2 regions of the Streptomyces speibonae genome follow, and region 2 is predicted to be linked to the other one. Evidence: riboswitches for the same ligand, from Rfam matches in the RefSeq annotation. Region 2 holds a riboswitch; the other holds the start of a gene.

Region 1 (7,842 bases), 4.6 Mb from region 2:
CAAGTCGGTGTCGGTCGAGGACACCTACGACATCGACATCCACGACCGGGTGCGGGTCGCCACGGAGGTGCAGCGGCTCGCCGACCGGTGTGTGCGCAGGCTGCGGGGAGCGGGCCTGTCGGGCCGCACCATCGTGCTGAAGGTGCGGCGGTACGACTTCTCCACGCTCACCCGGTCGGAGACCCTGCGGGGCCCCACGGACGACCCGGCCGTCGTGCGGGAGGCCGCGGCGCGGCTGCTGGATGCGGTCGACACCACGGGCGGGGTCCGTCTGCTCGGCGTGGGGGTCAGCGGACTGGCCGACTACACGCAGGAGGACCTGTTCGCGCAGGCCGCCGGCGGGAACGAGGAGGACCCCGTCCACGACGAGACGGAGGCCGCGCCCGCCGTCGAGGTCCCCACGCCCGCCGAGCGGCGCTGGCCGGCGGGACACGACGTACGGCACGCCGTGCACGGACACGGGTGGGTGCAGGGCAGCGGTCTCGGCCGGGTCACGGTGCGGTTCGAGACGCCCGACTCGGGCCCGGGCCGGGTACGGACCTTCCGCGTCGACGACCCGGCCCTGGAGCCGGCGGACCCGCTGCCGCTGGTGTCCCGCGCGCCCAAGGAGGGCGAGGGCGTGCAGGCGGGCGGCGGGGCGGGACCGGCCAACGGGTGAGCGGCGCGGGTCAGCCCTGCTGGTCCTTGCCCTTGCCGGCGAGGTCACCGAAGTCACGGTCGTCGAGCGGTGGAGGGGCGGCGATGTCCAGACCGTAGTGGTGGTAGAGCTGGAGCTCCTGCTCGGGGGAGAGGTGGCGGCCCACGCCGAAGTCGGGGGCGTCCTTGATCAGGGCGCGCTCGTACGGCACGTGCAGGGCGCCGTCGATCAGCTCGCTGGGTTCCAGCGGGACGAAGGCGTCCCTGCTGAACAGTCCGGTGCGTATCGCCGCCCACTCCGGTTCGCCGGTCGCGTCGTCGAGGTACACCTCGTCGATCGTGCCGATCCGGTGTCCGTTGCGGTCGAACGCCTTGCGGCCGATCAGGTGGCGCGGATCGATGTCGGTCTGCACGGGCCCTCCACTGGTCACACACTCATCCGTAAGTACTACAAAAAGGCACAATCGGTGGTGCGGCCACTCGAAGCCCCCGTCCCATGCCCGCTGGTACCCTGGCAATCGGCCGTTGACCCCGTGCGGGAGAGTCCTCCGGGCACATCGGAGGCGCCGAAGGAGCAAATCCTCCCCGGAATCTCTCAGGCACACGTACCGCACGGACGAGGTCACTCTGGAAAGCAGGGCGGGTGTCGACGGCTTCCGCTCTCACCGACGGTGAAAGCCGGATCCCCGCGGGCGGTCCGGTGAAGCTCTCAGGTTGAGATGACAGAGGGGGAGGCCGTCCGGGCATCCGCACCGTGGTGCCCCTCGAAGGTCGTCGGACCAGGAGGCCTCCTCAATGACCGCCCCTCGCACCCCGCTCTCCGCGCTCGAACAGGGAATCCCCTTCGAGCAGCGTCACATCGGCCCCGACCACGAGGCCCGGGCCAAGATGCTCGCCCAGGTCGGGTACGGCTCGCTGGACGAGCTGACGGCCGCCGCCGTGCCGGAGGTCATCAAGAACACCGAGGCGCTGGACCTTCCGGGTGCGCGCACCGAGGCCGAGGTGCTGGCCGAACTGCGCGCGCTGGCCGACCGCAACGACGTGCTGAGCTCCATGATCGGGCTCGGGTACTACGGCACGTTCACCCCGCCGGTCATCCTGCGCAACGTCATGGAGAACCCCGCCTGGTACACGGCCTACACGCCGTACCAGCCGGAGATCTCCCAGGGCCGGCTCGAGGCGCTGCTGAACTTCCAGACCGTCGTCGCCGAGCTCACCGGTCTGCCCACCTCCGGTGCCTCCCTGCTCGACGAGGGCACCGCCGCCGCCGAGGCGATGGCGCTGTCCCGGCGCATGGGCAAGAACAAGAAGGGCCTGTTCCTGGTCGACGCGGACGCGCTTCCGCAGACCATCGCCGTGATCGAGACCCGTGCCGAGCCGACCGGCGTCGAGGTCGTCGTGGCCGACCTGAGCGACGGCATCCCGGCCGAGCTCGCTGAGCGCGAGATCAACGGCGTACTGATCCAGTACCCCGGCGCCTCCGGTGCCGTCCGTGACATCAAGCCGGTGATCGACCAGGCGCACGAGCGGGGCGCGCTCGTCACCGTCGCCGCCGACCTGCTCGCCCTCACGCTGCTGAAGTCGCCCGGTGAGCTGGGCGCGGACATCGCCGTCGGCACCACCCAGCGTTTCGGTGTGCCCATGGGCTTCGGCGGACCGCACGCCGGCTACATGGCCGTCCAGGAGAAGATGGCGCGCAGCCTGCCCGGACGGCTCGTCGGCGTCTCCGTCGACGTGGACGGACACAAGGCCTACCGCCTTGCGCTCCAGACCCGTGAGCAGCACATCCGCCGCGAGAAGGCGACCAGCAACATCTGCACCGCCCAGGTGCTGCTCGCCGTCATGGCCGGCATGTACGCCGTCCACCACGGCCCGGAGGGGCTGCGGCTGATCGCCCGGCGCACCCACCGGTACGCCACGATCCTCGCCGAGGGGCTGCGGGCCGGCGGGGCCGAGATCGCGCACGGCTCCTACTTCGACACGCTGACCGTGCGCGTTCCCGGTCGGGCCGCCGAGGTCGTCGCTGCCGCCCGCGACAACGGCGTCAACCTGCGGCTCGTCGACGCCGACCACGTCTCCGTCGCCTGCGACGAGACCACCACCCGGGACCGGCTGGCCGCCGTGTGGAGCGCCTTCGGCGTCGACGGCGACGTCGAGGCGCTGGACGCGGCCGCGCGGGACACGCTGCCGGACGCCCTGCTGCGCGACGACGAGTACCTGACCCACCCCGTCTTCCACCAGTACCGGTCGGAGACCGCGATGCTGCGCTACCTGCGCCGGCTCGCCGACCGCGACTACGCGCTGGACCGCGGCATGATCCCGCTGGGTTCCTGCACCATGAAGCTCAACGCGACCACGGAGATGGAGCCGGTGACCTGGCCCGAGTTCGGGCAGCTGCACCCCTTCGTGCCGGCCGAGCAGGCGCAGGGCTACCTCACGCTCATCCGCGAGCTGGAGGAACGTCTCGCCGAGGTCACCGGCTACGACAAGGTCTCCCTCCAGCCCAACGCGGGCTCCCAGGGCGAGCTGGCCGGCCTGCTCGCGGTGCGCGGCTACCACCGGGCCAACGGCGACGAGCAGCGCACCGTCTGCCTCATCCCGTCCTCCGCGCACGGCACCAACGCCGCGAGCGCCGTGATGGCCGGCATGAAGGTCGTCGTCGTCAAGACGTCCGACGACGGCGAGGTCGACGTCGCGGACCTGCGGGCCAAGATCGCGCAGCACCGCGACGAGCTCGCGGTGCTGATGATCACCTACCCCTCGACGCACGGTGTGTTCGAGGCGCACGTCGCCGACATCTGCGCCGAGGTCCACGAGGCCGGCGGGCAGGTGTACGTGGACGGCGCCAACCTCAACGCGCTGGTGGGTCTGGCCAAGCCGGGCCACTTCGGCGGCGACGTCTCCCACCTGAACCTGCACAAGACCTTCTGCATCCCGCACGGCGGTGGCGGCCCCGGTGTCGGCCCGGTCGGCGTACGGGCGCACCTCGCCCCCTACCTGCCGAACCACCCGCTCCAGCCCGAGGCCGGGCCGGAGACCGGCGTGGGGCCCGTCTCGGCGGCGCCATGGGGCTCGGCGGGCATCCTGCCCATCTCCTGGGCGTACGTCCGCCTCATGGGCGGCGAGGGCCTGAAGCGGGCCACGCAGGTGGCCGTGCTCAGCGCCAACTACATCGCCAAGCGCCTCGAGCCGCACTTCCCGGTGCTCTACACCGGCCCCGGCGGGCTGGTCGCCCACGAGTGCATCATCGATCTGCGTCCGCTGACCAAGGCGACCGGCGTCAGCGTGGACGACGTGGCCAAGCGCCTGATCGACTACGGCTTCCACGCGCCGACCATGTCGTTCCCGGTGGCCGGTACGCTGATGATCGAGCCCACCGAGTCCGAGGACCTGGCCGAGCTCGACCGCTTCTGCGAGACGATGATCGCGATCCGCGCCGAGATCGAGAAGGTCGGCTCCGGTGAGTGGCCCGCAGACGACAACCCGCTCCGCAACGCGCCGCACACCGCCGCCGCGCTCGGCGGGGAGTGGGAGCACGCGTACGACCGCGAGGAGGCGGTCTTCCCGGCCGGGGTGAGCGCCGCCGACAAGTACTGGCCCCCGGTCCGCCGCATCGACCAGGCCTACGGCGACCGCAACCTCGTCTGCTCCTGCCCCCCACTGGACGCCTACGAGGACTGACCCCCACCCCAGGGCCCCGCTCCACCCTTGGGAGCGGGGCCCTCACCATGCTCCCGAACGCCACGTCCGGCCGACCCGCGTCCCGGCCCCCGGCCGCCCCACCCGCTCGGCGGGACCGGCCGTCGGCGTTGTCAGGCCGGGTAGGCGTGGGTTTGGGTGGCCTTCAGTGCTGCCCAGACTGTGGTGCCCGGGTGCAGGTCGAGGTCGGCTGCGGCGGCTGTGGTGAGGTCGGCGGTGAGGGAGAGTTCACCGGTGAGTTCCGCGCGGATCTGGTCGCCGTGGCTCTCCAGCCCGGCGACCGAGCAGCGCCAGAGGTTGCGGGCGCTGGACCCCGTGGGCCGTTCCCGGTGGAGCGTCACCGCGCCGGGCGCGAACGCCACGAACGCCGGCCCGGAGAGGTCCTCGGTGGTGTGCACCGCCGGGCCCGCGTCGAGCCGTACCGTGTGGCCGTCCGCCCGCCCTCGGTAGAGGTTGAGGCCGACCAGCTGGGCGATGTACTCGGTGCGGGGGTGGCGGGCGATGTCGGACGGGCTGCCCTGCTGCACGAGCCGGCCCTGTTCCACGACCACCAGACGGTCGGCCAGCACCATGGCGTCCAGCGGGTCGTGCGTGACCAGGACCGCGACGGCCTCGAACGCGGCCAGATGACGGCGGAGCTGTGCGCGCACCTCCAGCCTCGTGCGGGCGTCCAGGGCGGCGAGCGGTTCGTCCAGGAGCAGCAGCCGGGGGTGCGTGGCCAGGGCGCGGGCGAGGGCCACGCGCTGGGCCTGGCCGCCGGAGAGGTGCCGGGGCTTGCTGCTGGCGTGCTCCGCCAGCCCCATGCGGTCCAGCCATCCGGCGGCACGGGCCCGCGCCTCCGCCTTGCCGGCGCCCCGGCAGCGCGGCCCGAAGGCCACGTTGTCGAGTGCGGTCAGATGCGGGAAGAGCAGGTAGTCCTGGAAGACGACGCCGACCGGACGGGCCTCCGGCGCCGTCCGGTGCAGCTCCGCGCCGTCCAGCCGCAGGTGCCCCTCGGTGAGGGGAGCGAGCCCCGCCAGGGCGCGCAGGGCCGTGGTCTTGCCCGCGCCGTTCGGGCCCAGCAGGGCGACGACGTCGCCGGGAGCGGCGGTCAGCGCGAGGTCGAGGCGGAAGGAGCCGCGGTCCACGACGAGACGCGCGTCCAGTCCACCGTCGGCGGGTCCGGGTGCCGCGCCCGTGGTCTCGGGATTCCTCGTCGGCATACCGTCACACCGCCCTCATCCAGCGGTCCCGCAGCCCGGCAAGGACGGCGATGGACACCGCCAGCAGGACCAGGCTGAGCGCGATCGCGGCCGCCGGGTCGCTCTGCAGGGCGAGGTAGACCGCGAGCGGCATGGTCTGCGTGCGGCCGGGGAAGTTCCCGGCGAAGGTGATCGTCGCCCCGAACTCCCCGAGCGCGCGCGCCCAGGCGAGCACCGCGCCGGCCGCGACACCGGGGGCGATCAGCGGCAGCGTGACGCGGCGGAAGGCGGTGAAGCGGGAGGCGCCCAGCGTGGTGGCCGCCTCCTCGTAGCGCGGGTCGGCGGCCCGCAGCGTGCCCTCCACGCTGATGACGAGGAACGGCATCGCCACGAACGTCTCGGCGAGGACGACCCCCGTGGTGGTGAACGGCAGGGTGATGCCGAACCACGCGTCCAGCCACTGGCCCACGACGCCGTTGCGGCCCAGCGCGAGCAGCAGGGCGACGCCGCCCACCACCGGAGGCAGCACGAGCGGGAGCGTCACCAGGGCGCGGACCAGGCCCCGGCCGGGGAAGTCCGTGCGCGCCAGCAGCCACGCCAGGGGGACGCCGACCACCAGGCTCAGCGCGGTCGCCGTGGTGGCGCACACCAGCGACAGGCGCAGCGCCTCCCACACCTGCGGGCTGGTGAGCTGCTCCGGGAGGCTGCGCCAGGGGGCCCGCAGGAGCAGCGCGAGCAGGGGCACCAGGAGGAACGCCAGGCCGAGCAGCGCGGGCAGGAGGAGCGCGGGCGGGACACCGCGGCCGGGGGCACGCGGGCGGGTCTTCCGGGGAGTAGCCCGGCGGATGCTCATGGCGCGAGGAACCCCGCCTCGCCCAGCACCTTCCGGCCTTCCGCGGACGTCACCAGCTGCACGAACGCTTCGGCGGCACCCGGGTTCGGTGCGTTGTCGAGCACGGCGAGGGGATAGTCGTTCACGGCTCGCCCGGCCTCCGGGAACTCCACGCCCTCCACCGTGTCACCCGCAGCCCGTACATCGGTGCGGTACACGACGGCGGCGTCGGCCTCCTTCAGCCGCACCTTGGTCAGGGCGCTCTTGACGTCCCGCTCGTAGGAAGCGGGTGACACGTCGACGCCGCCGGCCGTGAGCGCGGTCCGCGCGGCCGCCCCGCAGGGGACCGTGGTGTCGCACAGCACGACCTTCAGACCGGGGTCGGCCAGGTCCTGGAGGGAGTCGATCCGGTGCGGGTTGCCCGGCGCGGTGGCGATCTCGAGCCGGTTGCGGGCGAAGGTGCTCGGGTCGCCGTCCGTGAGTCCCTGATCGGTGACGAGCTTCATGGGGGTGGGGCCGGCCGCCGCGAACACATCGGCCGGGGCGCCGTTTCCGATGCCCGCGGCCAGGGTGTCGCTGCCACCGAAGTTGAAGGTGACCCGGGTGCCGGGGTGTGCCTTCTCGAACCGCTTGCCCAGCTCCGTGAAGCTCTCCTTCAGCGAGGCGGCCGCGAACACCGTGACCGTGCCGGCGGGGTCCGCTCCGTCCGCCCCGGCGCCCGGACCGGCCTCGGAACCGGGCGCGGAGCAGGCGCTCAGCGCGAGGAGGGCACCGGCGGCCGGAGCGCCGATCCGGCGCAGCCGGCGTGTCCACGCGGCGGAACGGGGCATCTCCACGCACTCCCTCGGCGGCTGGGGGAGGGGCCACGGAGCCCCATCCGATACGCCGATCATACCCGCGCAAGTGCGAGGCGGAAGTCCCGTATCGCATCGCACAAGCGAGGCAGTCAAGCACACAGGCCGGTAAGTGCGGCCCCGTAAGCGCCGCCGTCCCGCTCAGGTACGGTCGATATGGACGTTTGTCGACTTCACCCGGGCGGTGGCCTCCATGCCGACCTCCAGGCCCAGTTCCTCCACGGCCTCCCGGGTGAGCAGTGAGACGAGGCGGTGCGGTCCGGCCTGGATCTCGACCTGGGCGGCGACATCGCCGAGCTTGATCGCCGTGACGATGCCGGGGAAGGCGTTGCGGGCGGAGGTGTACGGCGTGTCCTCCTCGGTGTTGCCCGCCTTGGCGAGTTCGACGGAGAAGGCGGCCAGGTCCCGCCCGTCGATGAGCCGCCGCCCGCCTTCGTCCCGATGGGTGACGATGCGACCCGCGTCGGCCCAGCGGCGGGCGGTGTCCGGGCTCACTCCGAGCAGTCTCGCTGCCTGACCGATCGTGTAGGACTGCATGCAGGTCACCCTAGGCTGCAGGGGCCCGGGAGACGGGCCCGGCCCGGTCAGTCCCGGCCGGCGGGCGGCGCCGTGCTCGACCGGACGACCAGCTCGGTGCCCA
Region 2 (7,842 bases):
GCTGGCCGGCCAGGGCCTGCTGCGGGGTGACGTCGAGCAGCAGCAGATGCAGACTCGCGCCCCGGCGCCGGGCCTCGCGGGCCAGCCAGCGCCGCACCCAGGCCTGGGTGCCGCAGTCGTGGACGGCGATCGCGTCACCGGCGCGCAGCGCGCGGCGCAGCCTCGCGTAGTGGGCGACGCGGACCAGCGGGCGGTACACGGCGTACGGCAGGAAGCCCGGCATGCGGCTCTCCCAGCGGTCGCGGGTGTCCTGGGAGTCGACGCGGATGCCCCGCACCGCGCGCCGCATCAGCGTGGACTTGCCGCTGCCGGGCAGTCCGGTGACCACGACGAGGTCGCGGGGTCCGAAGAGCAGCACGTGCGGGCTGCGGCCGGCGCGTGCCCGCAGATCGCGGACGACGGGTGCCGGCAGCGCGCTGCGGGCCCGGCCGGCCCTGGTGGCCGGCTGCGCGGGCAGTGCGGCGCCGGTGGTGGTGGCGCACGCCGTGGTCCTGTTCACCGTGAGGTCCTCCCCTGGGGCCGGCACACGTCCCACCCCGCCGAGTGTCAAGAGAAGGTAATGCCGGGTGTCTCTCGTTTCCGTGCCTTTCGTGAAACAGGCCTGTCACAGCTCCCTGTGACCGCGCCCGTACTACCAGTACACCCCTGGGAAGGGTCCCCCTGCCGGACCCCGGCGATGCGTGCAATGATGTGCCCGCAACTGCATACCGGCCGTTTGAATCCGCGCGGGAGAGTCCCCGGCATCATGTGCCGCCGGGGCGCCGAAGGAGCAAGTCCCTCCCTTGAATCTCTCAGGCACCGTTACCGCGTGGGCGAGGCACATCTGAAAAGCGGGCCGCCGGAGCCGTTCCGGCGACCCCACCCAAGGTGCAAGCCGTGACCCCTCCCCGGTACGGGCGGTCATGGCGAACCTCTCAGGTTCCGATGACAGATGGGGAGGACATGTCCTCGCCTTCTCCCGCGCCCGCCCGACCCGGCGTGGGAAGGACCCCCATCGCCTCTGGGAGACCGACCGATGAGCAGTACCGAACCCCGCCGGACCGCGCTCGATGCCCTGCATCGGTCGCTCGGCGCGACGATGACCGACTTCGCCGGCTGGGACATGCCCCTGCGCTACGGCTCCGAGCGCGACGAGCACAACGCCGTGCGCAACCGGGCCGGCCTCTTCGACCTCTCGCACATGGGCGAGATCACGGTCACCGGCCCCCAGGCGGCCGCCCTCCTCGACCACGCCCTCGTCGGCAACATGAGCGGCGTGAAGGAGGGCCGCGCCCGCTACACCATGATCTGCCGTGCGGACGGCGGCATCCTGGACGATCTGATCGTCTACCGGCTCGGCGGGACCGAGTTCATGGTGGTCGCCAACGCCTCCAACGCGCAGACGGTGCTCGACGCGCTCACCGAGCGCGCGGCCGGCTTCGACGCCGAGGTCCGCGACGACCGCGACGCGTACGCGCTGCTCGCCGTGCAGGGCCCCGAGTCCCCGGCGATCCTCGCCTCGCTCACCGACGCCGGTCTGGACGGCCTGAAGTACTACGCCGGTCTGCCCGGCACGGTCGCCGGCGTCCCCGCGCTCATCGCCCGCACCGGCTACACCGGCGAGGACGGCTTCGAGCTGTTCGTGAAGCCGGAGCACGCGGTCGAGCTGTGGCAGGCGCTGACCAAGGCCGGCGAGGAGAAGGGCCTGGTCCCGTGCGGGCTGTCCTGCCGGGACACGCTCCGCCTGGAGGCGGGCATGCCGCTGTACGGCAATGAGCTCAGCACCGAACTCACGCCCTTCGACGCCGGTCTCGGCCGGGTGGTGAAGTTCGACAAGGAGAGCGACTTCGTGGGCCGCGCCGCCCTGGCCGAGGCCGCCGAGCGGGCCGCCGCGCAGCCGCCGCGGGTGCTGGTCGGCCTGGTCGCCGAGGGCCGCCGGGTGCCGCGTTCCGGGTACGCGGTCGTGGCCGGCGGCGAGGTGATCGGCCGGGTCACCTCCGGCGCCCCCTCCCCCACCCTGGGCAAGCCGATCGCGATGGCCTACGTCGACGCGGCGCACGCGGCGCCCGGCACCGAGGGCGTCGCCGTGGACATCCGCGGCAGCCACGAGCCGTACGAGGTCGTGGCGCTGCCGTTCTACAAGCGGCAGAAGTGACACCGTCGTAGGCATGCCCCCGGGCGGGCCCCGCGCGCCCGGGCCGGCGACGGCGTACCCGCTCAACAGCGCTTTCCGCTGTCCCACCGTCATCAGCAGTCCCCCGCGTACAGGAGAATTCAGGCCATGAGCAACCCCCAGCAGCTGCGTTACAGCAAGGAGCACGAGTGGCTGACGGCCGCCGAGGACGGCGTGTCGACGGTCGGCATCACAGAGCACGCGGCCAACGCGCTCGGCGACGTGGTCTTCGTCGACCTCCCGGCGGTCGGTTCGACCGTGACCGCGGGCGAGACCTGCGGCGAGCTGGAGTCGACCAAGTCGGTCAGCGACCTCTACTCCCCGGTCTCCGGCGAGGTCACCGAGATCAACGAGGACGTGGTGGCCGACCCGTCGCTGGTGAACTCCGCCCCCTTCGAGGGGGGCTGGCTGTTCAAGGTGCGCGTCACCGACGAGCCGGCCGACCTGCTGACCGCCGACGAGTACGACGCCCACACCGCGGGCTGAGGAGCCGTAGCCGCATGTCGCTTCTGAACACGTCCCTGCACGAGCTCGACCCGGCGGTGGCCGCCGCGGTCGACGCCGAACTGCACCGTCAGCAGTCCACCCTCGAGATGATCGCCTCGGAGAACTTCGCCCCGGTCGCGGTCATGGAGGCGCAGGGCTCGGTCCTCACCAACAAGTACGCCGAGGGCTACCCGGGCCGCCGCTACTACGGCGGCTGCGAGCACGTCGACGTGATCGAGCAGATCGCCATCGACCGGGTGAAGGAGCTGTTCGGCGCCGAGCACGCCAACGTGCAGCCGCACTCGGGCGCGCAGGCCAACGCGGCCGCGATGTTCGCGCTGCTCAAGCCCGGTGACACGATCATGGGTCTGAACCTCGCGCACGGCGGGCACCTGACCCACGGCATGAAGATCAACTTCTCCGGCAAGCTCTACGACGTGGTCGCCTACCACGTCGGCGACGACGGCCAGGTCGACATGGCCGAGGTCGAGCGGCTGGCCAAGGAGAGCAAGCCGAAGCTGATCGTCGCCGGCTGGTCGGCGTACCCGCGTCAGCTGGACTTCGCCGCGTTCCGCCGGATCGCGGACGAGGTCGGCGCGTACCTGATGGTCGACATGGCGCACTTCGCCGGTCTGGTGGCCGCGGGCCTGCACCCGAACCCTGTCCCGCACGCCCATGTCGTGACGACCACCACGCACAAGACCCTCGGCGGCCCGCGCGGCGGTGTGATCCTCTCCACGGCCGAGCTGGCCAAGAAGATCAACTCGGCGGTGTTCCCCGGCCAGCAGGGCGGTCCGCTGGAGCATGTGGTCGCCGCCAAGGCGGTCGCGTTCAAGGTGTGCGCCTCCGAGGAGTTCAAGGAGCGCCAGCGCCGCACCCTGGAGGGCGCCCGCATCCTGGCCGAGCGCCTGGTGCAGGACGACGTGAAGGCCGTGGGCGTGGACGTGCTGTCCGGCGGCACGGACGTGCACCTGGTCCTGGTGGACCTGCGCGATTCGGAGCTGGACGGGCAGCAGGCCGAGGACCGGCTGCACGAGGTCGGCATCACCGTCAACCGCAACGCCGTCCCGAACGACCCGCGCCCGCCGATGGTCACCTCGGGTCTGCGGATCGGCACCCCCGCCCTGGCCACCCGCGGTTTCACGGCCGAGGACTTCACCGAGGTCGCGGACATCATCGCGGAGACGCTCAAGCCGTCCTACGACGTCGAGGCGCTCCGGGCCCGGGTGACGGCCCTCGCCGGGAAGCACCCGCTGTACCCCGGTCTGACGTAATTTCGTACGCTTTTTTGTACGGACATCCGGGGCATCGCGCACACTGGGTCGGTGAGCGCGGTGCCCCGCACCATGAACCGCAGGCGGACAGCGTCGTCCGCCGAACCCTTAGGAGTCCCCCCGTGGCCATCTCGGTCTTCGATCTCTTCTCGATCGGCATCGGCCCGTCCAGTTCGCACACGGTCGGCCCGATGCGGGCGGCCCGGATGTTCGCCCGGCGGCTGCGCAACGAGGATCTGCTGGACCCGGTCGCCTCGGTGCGGGCGGAGCTGTACGGCTCGCTGGGCGCCACCGGGCACGGCCACGGCACGCCGAAGGCGGTGCTGCTCGGCCTGGAGGGCGACTCACCGCGCACGGTGGACGTGGAGTCCGCCGACGAGCGGGTGGAGAAGATCAAGGACGGCGGCCGGATCCGGCTGCTCGGCGAGCACGAGATCGCGTTCTCCTTCGACGACGACATGGTGCTCCACCGCCGCAAGTCGCTCCCCTACCACGCCAACGGAATGACGCTGTGGGCCTACGACACGTCCGGGGCGGAGGTGCTGAGCCGGACGTACTACTCGGTGGGCGGCGGGTTCGTCGTCGATGAGGAGGCGGTGGGCGCCGACCGCATCAAGCTCGACGACACCGTCCTGAAGTACCCCTTCCGCACGGGCGACGAGCTGCTGCGCCGCACCGAGGAGACCGGTCTGTCGATCTCCGCCCTGATGCTGGAGAACGAGCGCGCCTGGCGCTCCGAGGAGGAGATCCGCGCGGGGCTCCTCGAGATCTGGCGCGTGATGCAGGCGTGCGTGGAGCGCGGCATGACCCGTGAGGGCATCCTGCCGGGGGGTCTGAAGGTCCGCCGCCGTGCCGCGAACACCGCCCGCAAGCTGCGCTCGGAGGGCGATCCGCAGGCGCTGGCCATGGAGTGGATCACCCTCTACGCGATGGCCGTGAACGAGGAGAACGCGGCCGGCGGCCGGGTCGTCACGGCGCCCACCAACGGCGCGGCCGGCATCATCCCGGCCGTCCTGCACTACTACATGAACTTCGTGCCCGGCGCCGACGAGGAGGGCGTGGTCCGCTTCCTGCTCGCCGCGGGCGCCATCGGCATGCTCTTCAAGGAGAACGCCTCCATCTCCGGCGCCGAGGTCGGCTGCCAGGGCGAGGTCGGCTCCGCCTGCTCGATGGCGGCGGGTGCCCTCGCGGAGGTGCTGGGCGGATCACCGGAGCAGGTGGAGAACGCCGCGGAGATCGGCATGGAGCACAACCTCGGTCTGACCTGCGACCCGGTCGGCGGCCTGGTGCAGATCCCGTGCATCGAGCGCAACGGCATGGCCGCGGTGAAGGCGGTCACCGCGGCGCGGATGGCGATGCGCGGCGACGGCTCCCACAAGGTCTCCCTGGACAAGGTCATCAAGACGATGAAGGAGACCGGCGCGGACATGTCGGTCAAGTACAAGGAAACGGCCCGCGGCGGTCTCGCGGTGAACATTATCGAATGCTGAACCGCGTTTTGCGTCAAGATGGTTGATGCGGGGCATAAGACAACTCCCGTCCCCCCACGGCACTAAGCGGGAGACCCGCGTGCTGCGTGGCATCGACGTGAGCTCGTACCAGTCGTCCTCGTACGACACCGACGGCCTTTCGTTCGTCTTCGTCAAGGCGACGGAAGGCCGTACCTATGTGAACCCCAAGCTCAGCGCCCAGACCAGGACCGGCAGGGAGGCCGGTCTGGTGGTCGGGTACCAGCGAAAAGGGCCGCCCGGCCTACGACCGGACAGCCCTCAACAAGATTTTCAGCAGCCTTCTAGGCCCGCTCCTCCTTGTCCAGGTGGGCCCAGAACTCGTCGAACGACAGGACCTTGTCGCCGTTCAGGTCGCGGGACTTGATCAGGGCCTCGGCGACCGCCTCGGTGACGTTCCAGTCCCCGCCCTGGGCCAGCGCGGTCTTGAACTCGGCAGCGGTGATGAACCCGTCCCCGTCCGTGTCGATCCGCTCGAACTGCTTGCGCGCTTCCTCGATGTCCGCCACCGGTCCGCCCCTCGTCTTGTGCTGTGCGTCCTACTGACGCAGGTCAGATTATCGGGCCACCTGGGACCGCAGCGCGGCGACCACCCACCCGAACTCCTTCTCGTAGGAGGACGGGGGCTCCAGACCGTTCACGATCGCGGACAGCTCGCGGTACCGCGCCAGACGGACGTCGGTCGCCGACGCGAGGCGTTCCAGTACGGCGGCCGGGTCGGCGTCGCCGATCAGTTCGCGCAGTACGGCCTCGGCGCGCGGGGAGCCCGGGCCGACGCCGTCCTTGAGGGCGCCGCCCGCGAGCCGGATCAGACGGCTCATGAACCACAGGGAACTGCCGGTGGGGACGTCGGGCCCCCGGTCCGCGGCGTTGAACTCGATCATCCTGCGCATCGTGGCCCGGAACTCCGGGTCCTGGATGAGCTCGGCCAGTTCCACCCAGGCGTCCACCTGTTCCGGGGTGGGGTCGTCGGGCAGGTCGGCCGCGGCGAAGCGCAGGCGCTGCCGGATGTCGGGGTCCGCGGTGTCGATGCCCTCGAAGACCTCTGCCATGAAGTCGTCCAGGATGCGCCGGCGCTCGGCGGCGGACAGTCGGGCCAGTTTGTTCATGAGTGCCGTCTCCTCGGTGGTCGAGCCTCGTCGTGCCACGGTCGACAGCACCGCGCGGGTCACCTTCAGGGAGCGGATCTGCGCGTCCAGCGCGGCCACGTGCGCCGCCGCGACCTGCGCCACCGTGGTCTCCCCGGTCAGCACCCGGCGTACGTCGTCCAGGCCGAGACCCAGTTCGCGCAGGGTGCGGACCAGTTCCAGGCGGGCGACGGAGCCGGCGTCGTAGAGCCGGTAGCCGCCCGTGGAGCGGGCCACCGGCGGCAGGGCGCCCTCGTCGGACCAGTAGCGGATGGTGCGCACGGACAGGCCGGTGGCCCGGGCGAGCTCGCCGATGGTGAGAAGTCCGGTGCCGTCGTCGATCATGTCTGGGAGTCTGGGCCTTCCAGTGGGTGGAGACTCAAGGAGCGGCTCGGTGGCGGACAGTGGCTCGGGCACGGAGACGGACACGCTGCGGGACATTCTCGACGCGGCGGCGCGCGGTGTCTTCCCGGCGGCGGACGGGGGGACGACGGTGGTGCCCCAGCCCTCCGCCCGGGACGCGGGGGTGCTGGCGTTCACCGCGCACTCCGTCGTCTTCACCGACGAGGATCCGGCGTGGGTGCGGCGGACGCTGGCCGCGCTCGACTGCGACGCGCTGGCCGCCACGATGAACGCGCGGTTCCTGGCCGCGTTCATGGAGCGTACGGGGCGGCGGACGGACACGATCGATGTCATGACGGTGGCGCCGGGGCTCGGGTCCGCCGACGCTCCGTTGCTCGCTCTCGAGGAGATCGATGATCCCGGGCATCCGCGGGTGGTGAGTGCGCGGCGGCGGCGGGACGACGTGCGGGTGTGGGTGGTGGAGGGGGGCCAGGGCGTTCTGGTGCTGGGGCGGGGTGTGGCGGGGCGGCTGGAGGTCGCGGTGGAGATGGCGGAGGGGGCGCGGAATCGGGGGGTGGGGCGGGAGCTGGCACGGGCGGCGCGGGAGCTGGCGGGGGGTGAGGCGGTGTGGGCGCAGGTCTCTCCGGGGAATGCGCGGAGTTTGCGGGCGTTCCTGGGGGCGGGGTACCGGGTGGTGGGGGCGGAGGCGTTGTTCCTGCCGGAGTGAGGCGGGGGGGTGGGGGGTGTTGCACGGCTCGCGTTTACCAGCGCCGCTCGTGTAGGTCACCGGGGGCCGATTCAGGCGCTGCTCGCTGTTGAGGTGCCCCTGCGCCCACCCGTGCCGCCCTGCGGCACGACTGCCCGCAGCTGGGGCGGCACGACTGCCCGCAGCTATCGCGGGTCAGCGGTCTGTTGTGCGGATTTCGAACCAGGTGGTTTTGCCCCGGGGGAGG

What was found. Region 2 has a riboswitch for glycine ahead of gcvT (glycine cleavage system aminomethyltransferase GcvT). Riboswitches for the same ligand answer to the same signal wherever they lie in the genome.
Region 1: it holds a riboswitch for glycine, as region 2 does, so the genes downstream of both, gcvP (aminomethyl-transferring glycine dehydrogenase) here and gcvT (glycine cleavage system aminomethyltransferase GcvT) in region 2, are expected to answer to the same signal.

Annotation. Positions count from the first base shown of each region.
Region 1 covers NZ_OZ480260.1:7,105,686-7,113,527, forward strand. Annotated here, with positions in the region: partial or broken gene AC5L3C_RS32020 (DNA polymerase IV) at 1-756, shown strand, start outside; gene AC5L3C_RS32025 (PRC-barrel domain-containing protein) at 669-1,049, opposite strand; glycine riboswitch at 1,163-1,257, shown strand; gene gcvP (aminomethyl-transferring glycine dehydrogenase) at 1,432-4,317, shown strand; gene AC5L3C_RS32035 (ABC transporter ATP-binding protein) at 4,449-5,537, opposite strand; gene modB (molybdate ABC transporter permease subunit) at 5,542-6,369, opposite strand; gene modA (molybdate ABC transporter substrate-binding protein) at 6,366-7,178, opposite strand; gene AC5L3C_RS32050 (TOBE domain-containing protein) at 7,344-7,739, opposite strand; gene AC5L3C_RS32055 (LacI family DNA-binding transcriptional regulator) at 7,787-7,842, opposite strand, start outside.
Region 2 covers NZ_OZ480260.1:2,474,375-2,482,216, forward strand. Annotated here, with positions in the region: gene AC5L3C_RS10815 (AAA family ATPase) at 1-499, opposite strand, end outside; glycine riboswitch at 717-817, shown strand; glycine riboswitch at 819-941, shown strand; gene gcvT (glycine cleavage system aminomethyltransferase GcvT) at 1,016-2,134, shown strand; gene gcvH (glycine cleavage system protein GcvH) at 2,261-2,638, shown strand; gene glyA (serine hydroxymethyltransferase) at 2,653-3,912, shown strand; gene AC5L3C_RS10835 (L-serine ammonia-lyase) at 4,035-5,402, shown strand; partial or broken gene AC5L3C_RS10840 (GH25 family lysozyme) at 5,482-5,664, shown strand; gene AC5L3C_RS10845 (EF-hand domain-containing protein) at 5,705-5,929, opposite strand; gene AC5L3C_RS10850 (helix-turn-helix domain-containing protein) at 5,978-6,892, opposite strand; gene AC5L3C_RS10855 (GNAT family N-acetyltransferase) at 6,942-7,616, shown strand; gene AC5L3C_RS10860 (ATP-binding protein) at 7,791-7,842, opposite strand, start outside.